Regions from separate parts of the Erwinia magellanica genome, predicted to be linked through region 2. Evidence: predicted binding sites of a transcription regulator. Region 2 holds the regulator's gene; the other holds the start of a gene.
The links. Region 2 encodes PurR, which represses purine synthesis genes. Its sites were predicted from a motif close to CANGCAAACGTTTGCNTG; they were not measured.
Positions count from the first base shown of each region.

Region 1: the regulator PurR is predicted to act here: its motif matches at 2,913-2,930, upstream of AAH450_RS14000 (NCS2 family permease).

Region 1 covers NZ_JBCHVC010000003.1:485,691-490,328, forward strand. The annotation lists gene AAH450_RS13995 (Na+/H+ antiporter) at 1-1,255, opposite strand, end outside; gene AAH450_RS14000 (NCS2 family permease) at 1,426-2,775, opposite strand; gene AAH450_RS14005 (glutathione S-transferase family protein) at 3,169-3,831, opposite strand; gene soxR (redox-sensitive transcriptional activator SoxR) at 3,890-4,357, opposite strand; gene soxS (superoxide response transcriptional regulator SoxS) at 4,448-4,638, shown strand, end outside.
Region 2 covers NZ_JBCHVC010000001.1:905,012-909,649, reverse strand. The annotation lists gene AAH450_RS04190 (Grx4 family monothiol glutaredoxin) at 38-376, opposite strand; gene AAH450_RS04185 (C40 family peptidase) at 749-1,567, shown strand; gene cydH (cytochrome bd-I oxidase subunit CydH) at 1,605-1,694, opposite strand; gene purR (HTH-type transcriptional repressor PurR) at 1,966-2,991, shown strand; gene punR (DNA-binding transcriptional activator PunR) at 3,064-3,978, opposite strand; gene punC (purine nucleoside transporter PunC) at 4,091-4,638, shown strand, end outside.

The sequences.
Region 1 (4,638 bases), on a different contig from region 2:
GCAGCGGCAGCAGCACAACGCCCACCAGTAGCGAGAACAGGATCACGCCTGTAGCCAGGAACACCAGCTCATAACGCGCCGGGAAAGCGTCGCCGTTGCTCAGATAGAGCGGAATAGAGAGGACACCGGCCAGGGTTATCGCCCCACGAACGCCTGCGAAAGAGGCGATCAGCAGCTCGCGCAGCGAGTAACTGGTGAACTCCATCGGCTTCTTCTTCAGCAGCCGTTTGCTGATCAGCTGCATGGTCCAGAGCCAGCCGAAACGCACAACCATCAGCGCGGCGTAAATCAGCACCACGGAAAGCATCAGCATCCACAAATCGACGTTCGGGTCAGCATCCGCCTGGGTGACCGAGATCTGCAAAATAGCCGGTAGCTGTAGCCCCAGCATCAGGAACACCATGCCGTTAAACACAAATTCCAGCATCTGCCAGACGCTGTTGGCACGCAGGCGCATAGCCAGCGGAGCCTGACGGATAATCCCGGAACGGGTGATGGTCATACCGGCCGCAACCGCCGCCAGAATGCCCGATACGCCGATATGTTCCGCAATGAGATAAGAAGCAAAAGGCAGCAGCAGCAGCAATACAGTTTGCGTGGCGGGATCGTCTCCGCTCCAGCGGCTGAACAACCGCAGCGATTTCCCGTACAGCCAGCAGATAGCGATACCCGCCAGCAGGCCGCCAATCGCCACTTTTAAGAATTCGATGGTGGCGCCGGAGACGGTAAACACCATCGTTCCCATGGCTACAGCCACCGCAAACTTCAGGGAGACCAGGCCGGAGGCGTCGTTCATCAGCGCTTCGCCCTGCAAAATCGACATGATTTTTTTCGGTATCCGCCCCTCGCCCACAATGCCGGAGAGCGCCACGGCATCGGTTGGTGAGAGTACGGCTGCCAGCGCAAAAGCAGGCAGCAACGGGATCCCCGGCACCAGCCAGTAAATCAGGTAGCCAATCCCCACTACCGTAATCAGAACCAGCACCAGGGCCAGACCGATAATCTCACGCCCGTGGTGCAAAAATTCGCTGGTTGGCGTTTTCCAGCCGTCAGCAAACAGCAGCGGCGGGATAAACAGCACCAGGAACAGCTCAGGATCGAAGTCGACATGCAGGCCAAACGTCGGCCAGGCGAGCAGCGCTCCCAGGCCTATCTGCACCAGCGGCAACGGGATTTGAAAGGGAATAATGCGGGCGGCAACGCCGGAAAGCGATACCATCAGCGTTAAGATGAGGATAGTAAAAAAGATTTCCATGTTTTCCTTATACGTCTTCCTGGGGAGTGCTAAAACTCAGACGAAAATGTGATCAGACTCAGTGAATAGTAAAACAAAAAGGGCAAGGGTTTAAAAACAGGAAGTGCCTATTTGCAGAAAAAACCGGAGAGAAAGAGAGAAACGGGAGCCGTAAGCCGGCTCCCGGAAAATCAGATTGCCCAGCCACCAGCATAAAATGCCACCAGCGCGACCGCGATGATCACCGTGCCAGCGTTCAGCTTGCGCCATTCGCCTGCGAATATCCGGCCAATCACCAGTGAACCGAAACCAAGCATGATGCCGGTAACGATGTTACAGGTCAGGACGATAAAGACCGCAGCCAGCAAACCGGACATCGCATCGACAAAATCCTCAAAATCAATTTTCGATACGTTGCTCAGCATCAGCAGACCGACATACATCAGCGCGGGCGCTGTGGCATAGCCCGGAACCAGATAGGCCAGCGGAGAGAGGAACAGGATCAGCAGAAACAGGATGCCAACCACAATTGCCGTCAGGCCGGTTTTACCGCCTGCCGCCGTACCCGCTGCGGATTCGATATAGACCGCCGCAGGAGAAGCGCCTACCAGCCCGGAGAAGATGCTGCTGAGTGAGTCCGTGGTCAGCGCTTTACCGCCGTTGATGATCTGATTCTCTTTATCCAGCAGGTTTGCCTGCCCCGCCACCGCACGGATAGTACCCGTGGCATCAAAAACGGCGGTCATTACCAGCGCCAGTACGCTTGGCAGCACCGCAGGTTTCAGCGCGCCGAGGATATCCAGACTGAACACCAGCGAGTTGCCCTGGGTGTCGCTCAGACTCGGCATGGCAAACAGCCCCTGATATTTTACCGCCGGGTCAAAGATCAGGCCAAGAATGGAAATGACAATAACCGTCAGCAGGATGCCGCCAGGCACGCGCAGTTTTTCCAGGCCAAAGATCACCGCCAGCCCCAACAGCGACATCATTACCGGGAACGACGCAAAGTCTCCCAGCGCAACAGGCAGGCCGGGCGCCGGGTTTTTCACCACCAGACCGACGCCATCAGCGGCAATCAGCAGCAGAAACAGGCCAATCCCCACGCCGGTGCCGTGCGCCACGCCCATCGGCAGGTTACGCAGGATCCAGGAACGAATGCCGGTGGCAGAGATAATGGTGAACAGAACCCCCATCAGGAAGACGGCGCCCAGCGCCACGGGCACGCTGATATGCTGGCCCAATACCAGGCTGAACGCGGTAAAGGCGGTCAGAGAGATGGCACAGCCGATAGCCATGGGCAGGTTAGCCCACAGCCCCATAATCAGTGAACCGAAGCCCGCAACCAGACAGGTTGAAACAAATACTGCCGCCGGAGGGAAACCCGCTTTGCCCAGCATGGAGGGAACAACAATGACGGAATAGACCATCGCCAGGAAGGTCGTGAGGCCTGCTATGATTTCCTGGCGAACAGAACTGCCGCGCGCAGAAATTTTAAACCAGCTGTCCAGTGAACCACCGGGCTGATGAGAAGGAGTCGACATAGTGAAAAATCCCCTGAGATTTCTTATGAGTTATTGATGCGTGACGCATGAAGCAGACCTCGTTCAACGTTTTACCATCCCAGGACACTCTGTTCGCAGACCGCAAAAAAACCCATTCAGGGGCGGCGGTTGGAAAAAAGGCAAACGTTTACTACGCCACGCAAAAGGCTAACATTTAAAGGCAAACGATTATCCAGCGTTTATTACTGCATTTTCAACTTTTGTTTGTGCCTGTTTTTGCACAAACTCTGAGCCAGCTCCTTGCGGTTTAATTCCGCTACAGAGTCCGGAAACTCTACCCATCTGCCCTGCCGCTTCGTAATAGTGATTTCTTATAGCTGAAGGGGCCGGAGTGGACGCTGAAACGCTGGACGTTTTCAGGGGAAAAAAAATTCAGCTGAGTTGCACTTCTCCGCCCTTTTGCAGGGCGCGCTGCCAGGCGGCACGGTTCTGCACTTTTGCCAGCCAGGCCTGAATGGCGGGAGAGGTCGCCGCGCCGCCACGGGCGCTCAGCGCCTGAAGGGGGAAGCTCATCTGCACATCGGCAATGCTGAAATGCGCACCGGCAAACCATTCGTGATGGCTCAGGTGCTGTTCAATAAAGTCTCTGTGCGTCGCCAGTTGTTTATCCAGATAAGCTTTCTGTATGCCCTTGCCAAAAGCGTTGCCAACGGGCCGTAACAGCCACGGCACCGGGGGCTGCCCCATCCGGCTGAAGATCAGCTTCATCACCAGCAACGGCATAAGAGAGCCTTCAGCATAGTGCAGCCAGTAGCGAGATTGCAGGCGTGCTTCCTCATCCAGAAGTTTCAGCCTGTTTTCTGCATCATATCGCTCAGCAAGGTACTCAAGGATCGCACCCGATTCCGCAATAACCCGATTATTATCCGTAATAACCGGAGATTTACCCAGCGGATGCACTTTTTTTAACGCCTCCGGCGCCAGCATGGTGGCTTCCCGCTGGTAAAGCTTAATCTGGTAGGGAAGCTCTAACTCTTCCAGCATCCAGAGTATGCGCTGCGAGCGGGAGTTATTAAGATGGTGAACAGTAATCATGCGCTAACCTTGTGTGAAACGGAGTGTTAGCAGTATAGACCCCGCTCAGGCATGGGGCTTATTCCTGTTCAGGCTCCAGCAGAATAGCGCCGGTGCCTCGCGCCCCTAACTGATCATTGGGATTACGCAGCGGGCAATCCTGCATGGAGAGACAGCCGCAGCCGATGCAGCCATCCAGATCGTCACGCAGCCGGGTCAGGGTTTCAATTCGCCGGTCCAGCTCTTCCCGCCACTTTTCCGTCAGCACTTTCCACTCTTTAGGCGACATGCGGTGCCCGACAGGAAGCTGCATCAGATGATCGCCAATCGTCGCCAGCGGAATTCCAATGCGCTGTGCAATTTTCACAATCGCCACCCGACGAAGCACATCACGATGGTAACGCCGCTGATTGCCGGCGTTACGGAAGCTGCTGATTAATCCTTTGCTTTCATAAAAGTGCAGGGCAGAAACGGCCACACCACAGCGCCTGGCAACGTCGCCTGGGGTCAGCTCCCGCTTATTGGGGCAATTGCGATTTATTTTCATTCAGGCCTTTACCTCAAGTTAACTTGAGGAATTATACTCAGCAACCATTGAGAAGACGAACCGAAATTTCTCACCAGGGAGAAGAGCAGTATGCATGACGACATCATTCACACCCTTACCGACTGGATTGAAGGCAATCTCGATAAAACGTTGTCGATTGACGAAGTGGCTGCAAAATCGGGCTATTCAAAATGGCACTTACAGCGGATGTTTCGTACCGTCACTAAACAGACGCTGGGCAACTATATCCGCGAGCGCCGCCTGACGCTGGCGGCTGAAGC
Region 2 (4,638 bases):
GAGGAATTTTTCCTCGCCCTTTTACTTTCTGAGTCGCTTATTCAGCGGTGTCAGAAGGATATTTTTGTGCAGTTTCTTTGATCAGCTGCTGGAGTTCGCCCTGCTGATACATCTGAATAATGATGTCGCAACCGCCGACCAGTTCACCATCCACCCACAGCTGCGGGAAAGTCGGCCAGTTGGCATACTTAGGTAATTCTGCCCGAATCTCTGGATTCAGCAAAATGTCCACATAGGCGAAACGTTCGCCACAGGCTGACAGCGCCTGTACGGCCTGTGCCGAGAAGCCGCAGCTTGGCAGTTTTGGTGAACCTTTCATGTAGAGCAGAATCGGGTTTTCTGCTATCTGGCGCTCAATTTTTTCAACGGTACTCATAAATGGCTTCCTTAATCGGATACTTCGTGTCTATTTAGTGTAGCGACTCTGCCCGCACGATGAAAACGACATTTTACTAAGAGCATTTTCGGCTTCTGCGCCTCACAAGCCCAGGCGGATACATTAAAATAACATTTTCCAGAGGTTATTGCAGCGCCAATGCCGCTAAAATGGATAAGGTTTGCACAGATAACCAGCTGATTTGGCTTATTTTTACAGCTTTTACTTGTTCTGCATCATTGAAACAAAAAAGACCTTACCCTTTGTTAAACAGTTAGATTAGAATTGCCCCATGAGCCTGCTGCAAAGCAGATATCCCTGTTTTTGGCACGCTTTGGCCGCTGGTCGAAGCACAAACTGTTAATGGTAACGATGCGTTTACTCATCACCCTCTTTTTGCTGGCGTTTGCTCAGCTCTTTTTTAACGTGGCGCACGCATCGCCACACGCCCCTGTTAATGCCAGCCATCATAAGAAGGATGCTGGTACGCCAGCCCGTGAAGATGAGCGACGTAAACGCAGGCCGGTTAAAGCAAGCTCCACAAAAAAAGTTAAAGAGACCACCAGCAAGAAATCCCGCTTAACCTCCGTGTCAAAGCTCAAGCTTAAAAAGAAAGCCTCTCCGGCAACGGCCGCCGTTACTCCCGGCAGATATAAAAAGAAAAGCGTTAATGGCAGTAAAAAGCGTTACGGACGGCATCGCGGTAAAGCAGCACAAATGGAAGCGCTGACAGCCGATCTCGACCCGGCACCGCTGAAGTTGAGCAAGGCGCATCGTGCCCGCTATCAGAAAGCTCGTGAAACTGCGATGAACAAACTGATGGGCCAGCTGGGTAAACCCTATCAATGGGGCGGAACCTCACCAAAAACCGGCTTCGACTGTAGCGGGCTGGTCTGGTATGCCTATAAGGATTTGGTGAAGTTTAAAATCCCGCGCACCGCTAACGAAATGTATCATCTGCGCGATGCCGCCTCGATCAAACGTGATGAGCTGGAAAAAGGGGATTTGGTCTTCTTCCGCATTAATGGACGCGGGGTTGCTGACCATGTTGGCGTCTATCTGGGTGACGGTAAGTTCATTCAGTCCCCCCGTACCGGCAAGGATATTCAGGTAAGCGCGCTGGGCGAGGATTACTGGCAGCGTCACTATATTGGCGCCCGTCGGATGATGACGCCGAAAACCATCCGCTAAGCGTTATAAAGGGCCTGCGATCAGGCCCCTTTTATAGTTAGTGCATGATGGCGGTAAAGCTGAACGCCATAATCATCACCAAAGCGCAAACCGTGGTCAGTAATGAGAACTTTAAATCGGTATCCATATATCCTCTGAATAGCCCTACAGTTAATAGTGTTATCAATTTTCCCATACTTATCGGTAAAAATCTCGTTTTCTCTGCTCAGCCTTGTTAGAATTCTTTTTGTTGCGCAACGTCCGCTCAGTCACAATTCTGCGGACGACCACTCTTTTCCTTCCTGACGAATCCGACAGCAACTTAAACCGATTTAAGACGTCAGGTTTTACTCTTTTCAGGCAAACGATTAACAACAGGCTTATCAACACGTTGAGATAAGCGCAGGAGTAGCTAGTTCATGGCAACAATTAAAGATGTGGCAAAGCAGGCCGGGGTGTCGACCACCACCGTCTCCCACGTCATCAATAAAACCCGCTTTGTCGCCGAAGAGACGCGGGAGGCCGTCTGGGCTGCAATTAAATCGCTGCACTATTCCCCCAGTGCAGTGGCCCGCAGCCTTAAGGTTAATCACACCAGAACTATTGGTCTGTTAGCCACCTCCAGCGAAGCGCCCTACTTTGCCGAGATTATTGAAGCGGTGGAAAACCGCTGTTTCGCAAAAGGCTATACCCTGATCCTGGGCAATGCCCATAACGATCTGCAAAAGCAGCAGGCCTATCTGTCGATGATGGCGCAAAAGCGCGTGGACGGTCTGCTGGTGATGTGCTCTGAGTATCCCGATCCGCTGATCAAAATGCTGGAAGAGAACCGCAATATCCCGATGGTCGTTATGGACTGGGGCGAGTCTCGCGGAGACTTCACCGATACCGTGCTGGATAACGCTTTTGAGGGCGGCTATCTGGCCGGGCGCTACCTGATCGATCGGGGTCACCGCGATATCGGCGTGATCCCCGGACAAATGGAGCGCAATACCGGTGGCGGCCGCCATGCCGGCTTCCTGAAGGCGCTGGCTGAAGCCAATATTACGCTCCGTAAAGAGTGGCTGGTGCAGGGAGATTTCGAACCGGAGTCTGGCTATCAGGCGATGCAGCAGATTTTATCGCAGAAACAGCGACCAACGGCGGTCTTTTGTGGCGGTGACGTCATGGCCATGGGCGCCATTTGCGCTGCGGACGAGATGGGGTTACGGGTTCCGCAGGATATATCGGTGATCGGTTATGATAACGTGCGCAACGCCCGTTACTTTACACCAGCACTGACTACCGTTCATCAGCCTAAAGAGCGCTTAGGCGAGACCGCTTTCGATATGCTGCTGGACCGTATCACCAGCAAACGGGAAGATCCGCAGACCATTGAGGTACATCCTTCCCTGATCGAACGTCGCTCGGTCGCTGACGGTCCTTTCCTGGATTACCGCCGCTAAGCCTTCTGCCTGCCTCTTTCCTGCTGCAAGCCAGGGGCATATTTTACCCCCGGCTTGCGCTGTTCAGGCTTTTTACTCCTCTTCGCGCAGCCATTCGCTGTTCAGCGTATCGCTCTCACCCAGATAATCGAGTAGCCAGCTCAGCGCCGGTGACGCCTGTTGTTCAGACCAGCTGACGCAGCAGGGGCTGTCGGGGAAACTGGCTGCCAGCTTTAGCTCGTGCAGTGTGCCCTGTTTCAACAGAGGCCGGGCAAAATGTCCCGGTACCATGCCCACGCACAGCCCGGCTGACAGACAGTCGAAAGCACTTTCCCAATCTGGCACCACCAGCCGCCGCTGATTATCCAGGGTCCAGGTTGTTCGTTTGGGGAGCGCTCGCGAGGTGTCCTCCAGCACCAGCGAGGGCCATTCCCGGATCGCCTCTTCGCTGATAACCTGCTCCCGGTGCTGCGCCAGAGGATGATCTGCTCCCACCACGCAGCGCCAGTTCAGTGCTCCCATATCGCGAAAGGCAAAACGGCCGCCCACAGGTATAGCCTGAGTAGCCCCAATGGCCACATCAACCCTGCCATCGGCCAGCGCATCCCAGACGCCGTTGAACACCTCTGGCGACAGATGCAGCTCCATGTCGGGGAAATGGCGGTAAAAGTCCACCACCAGCTGGCGCGTGCGCTGAGGTTTGACTATCCGATCGACGGCAATATTGATCTGTCCACGCCAGCCGTTGGCCACCTGCTGACACTGCCGCCGGGTGGCGAGCATTTTTTTGATAACACTTCGCCCTTCCTGCACAAATACCCGTCCCGCTTCGGTCAGCACCACATCCCGGTGCCGCCGTTCAAACAGGGGTACTGCCAGCCACTCCTCCAGCTGCCGCACGGTATAGCTGATAGCGGAGGGAACGCGGTGCAGCTCAGCCGCGGCTGCGGTGAAACTGCCCGAACGGGCAACGGCATCAACAACTTCCAAAGCGTGTTCTGACCACATAAGCTGCCTGCAATTTTTTTGAAGGGAAGAGGCAAATATTACCGTTTCACAAGCTGATTGACACGCGTTTACACTCTGCGGCGTTCGATTCATTACCTGTAAGAGAGAAAAAATGCCTTCAAAAGGATTTATTGTTTACCTGGCGCTACTCAGCGTTGCGGGTTTTCTCGCGACCGATATGTACCTGCCTGCTTTTATCGCTATGCAGCAAGACCTGCAAACCAGCGCGGGCATCATCAGCGCCAGCCTCAGCCTGTTTCTGGCCGGTTTTGCCAGCGGTCAGCTGATTTGGGGGCCGCTTTCCGATCGTATTGGCCGCAAGCCCGTGCTGTTGATGGGCCTGAGTCTGTTTGCCATCAGCTGTGCCGCGATGTGGTGGGTGCAATCCGCCTCCCTGCTGCTGGCGCTTCGATTTGCGCAGGCCATCGGCATCTGTGCCGCCGCAGTGAGCTGGCAGGCGCTGGTTGTTGACCGCTATCCGGCCGCGCAGGCTAACCGCGTTTTTGCCTCAATCATGCCTCTGGTCGCCCTTTCGCCCGCGCTTGCCCCGCTGCTGGGTGCCTGGCTGCTTAACCACTTTACCTGGCGTGCGATTTTTATCACGCTGTTGCTGGTCGCGGTTGCCTTGCTGATTTGTACTCTGTTTCTTGCGTCACCCCG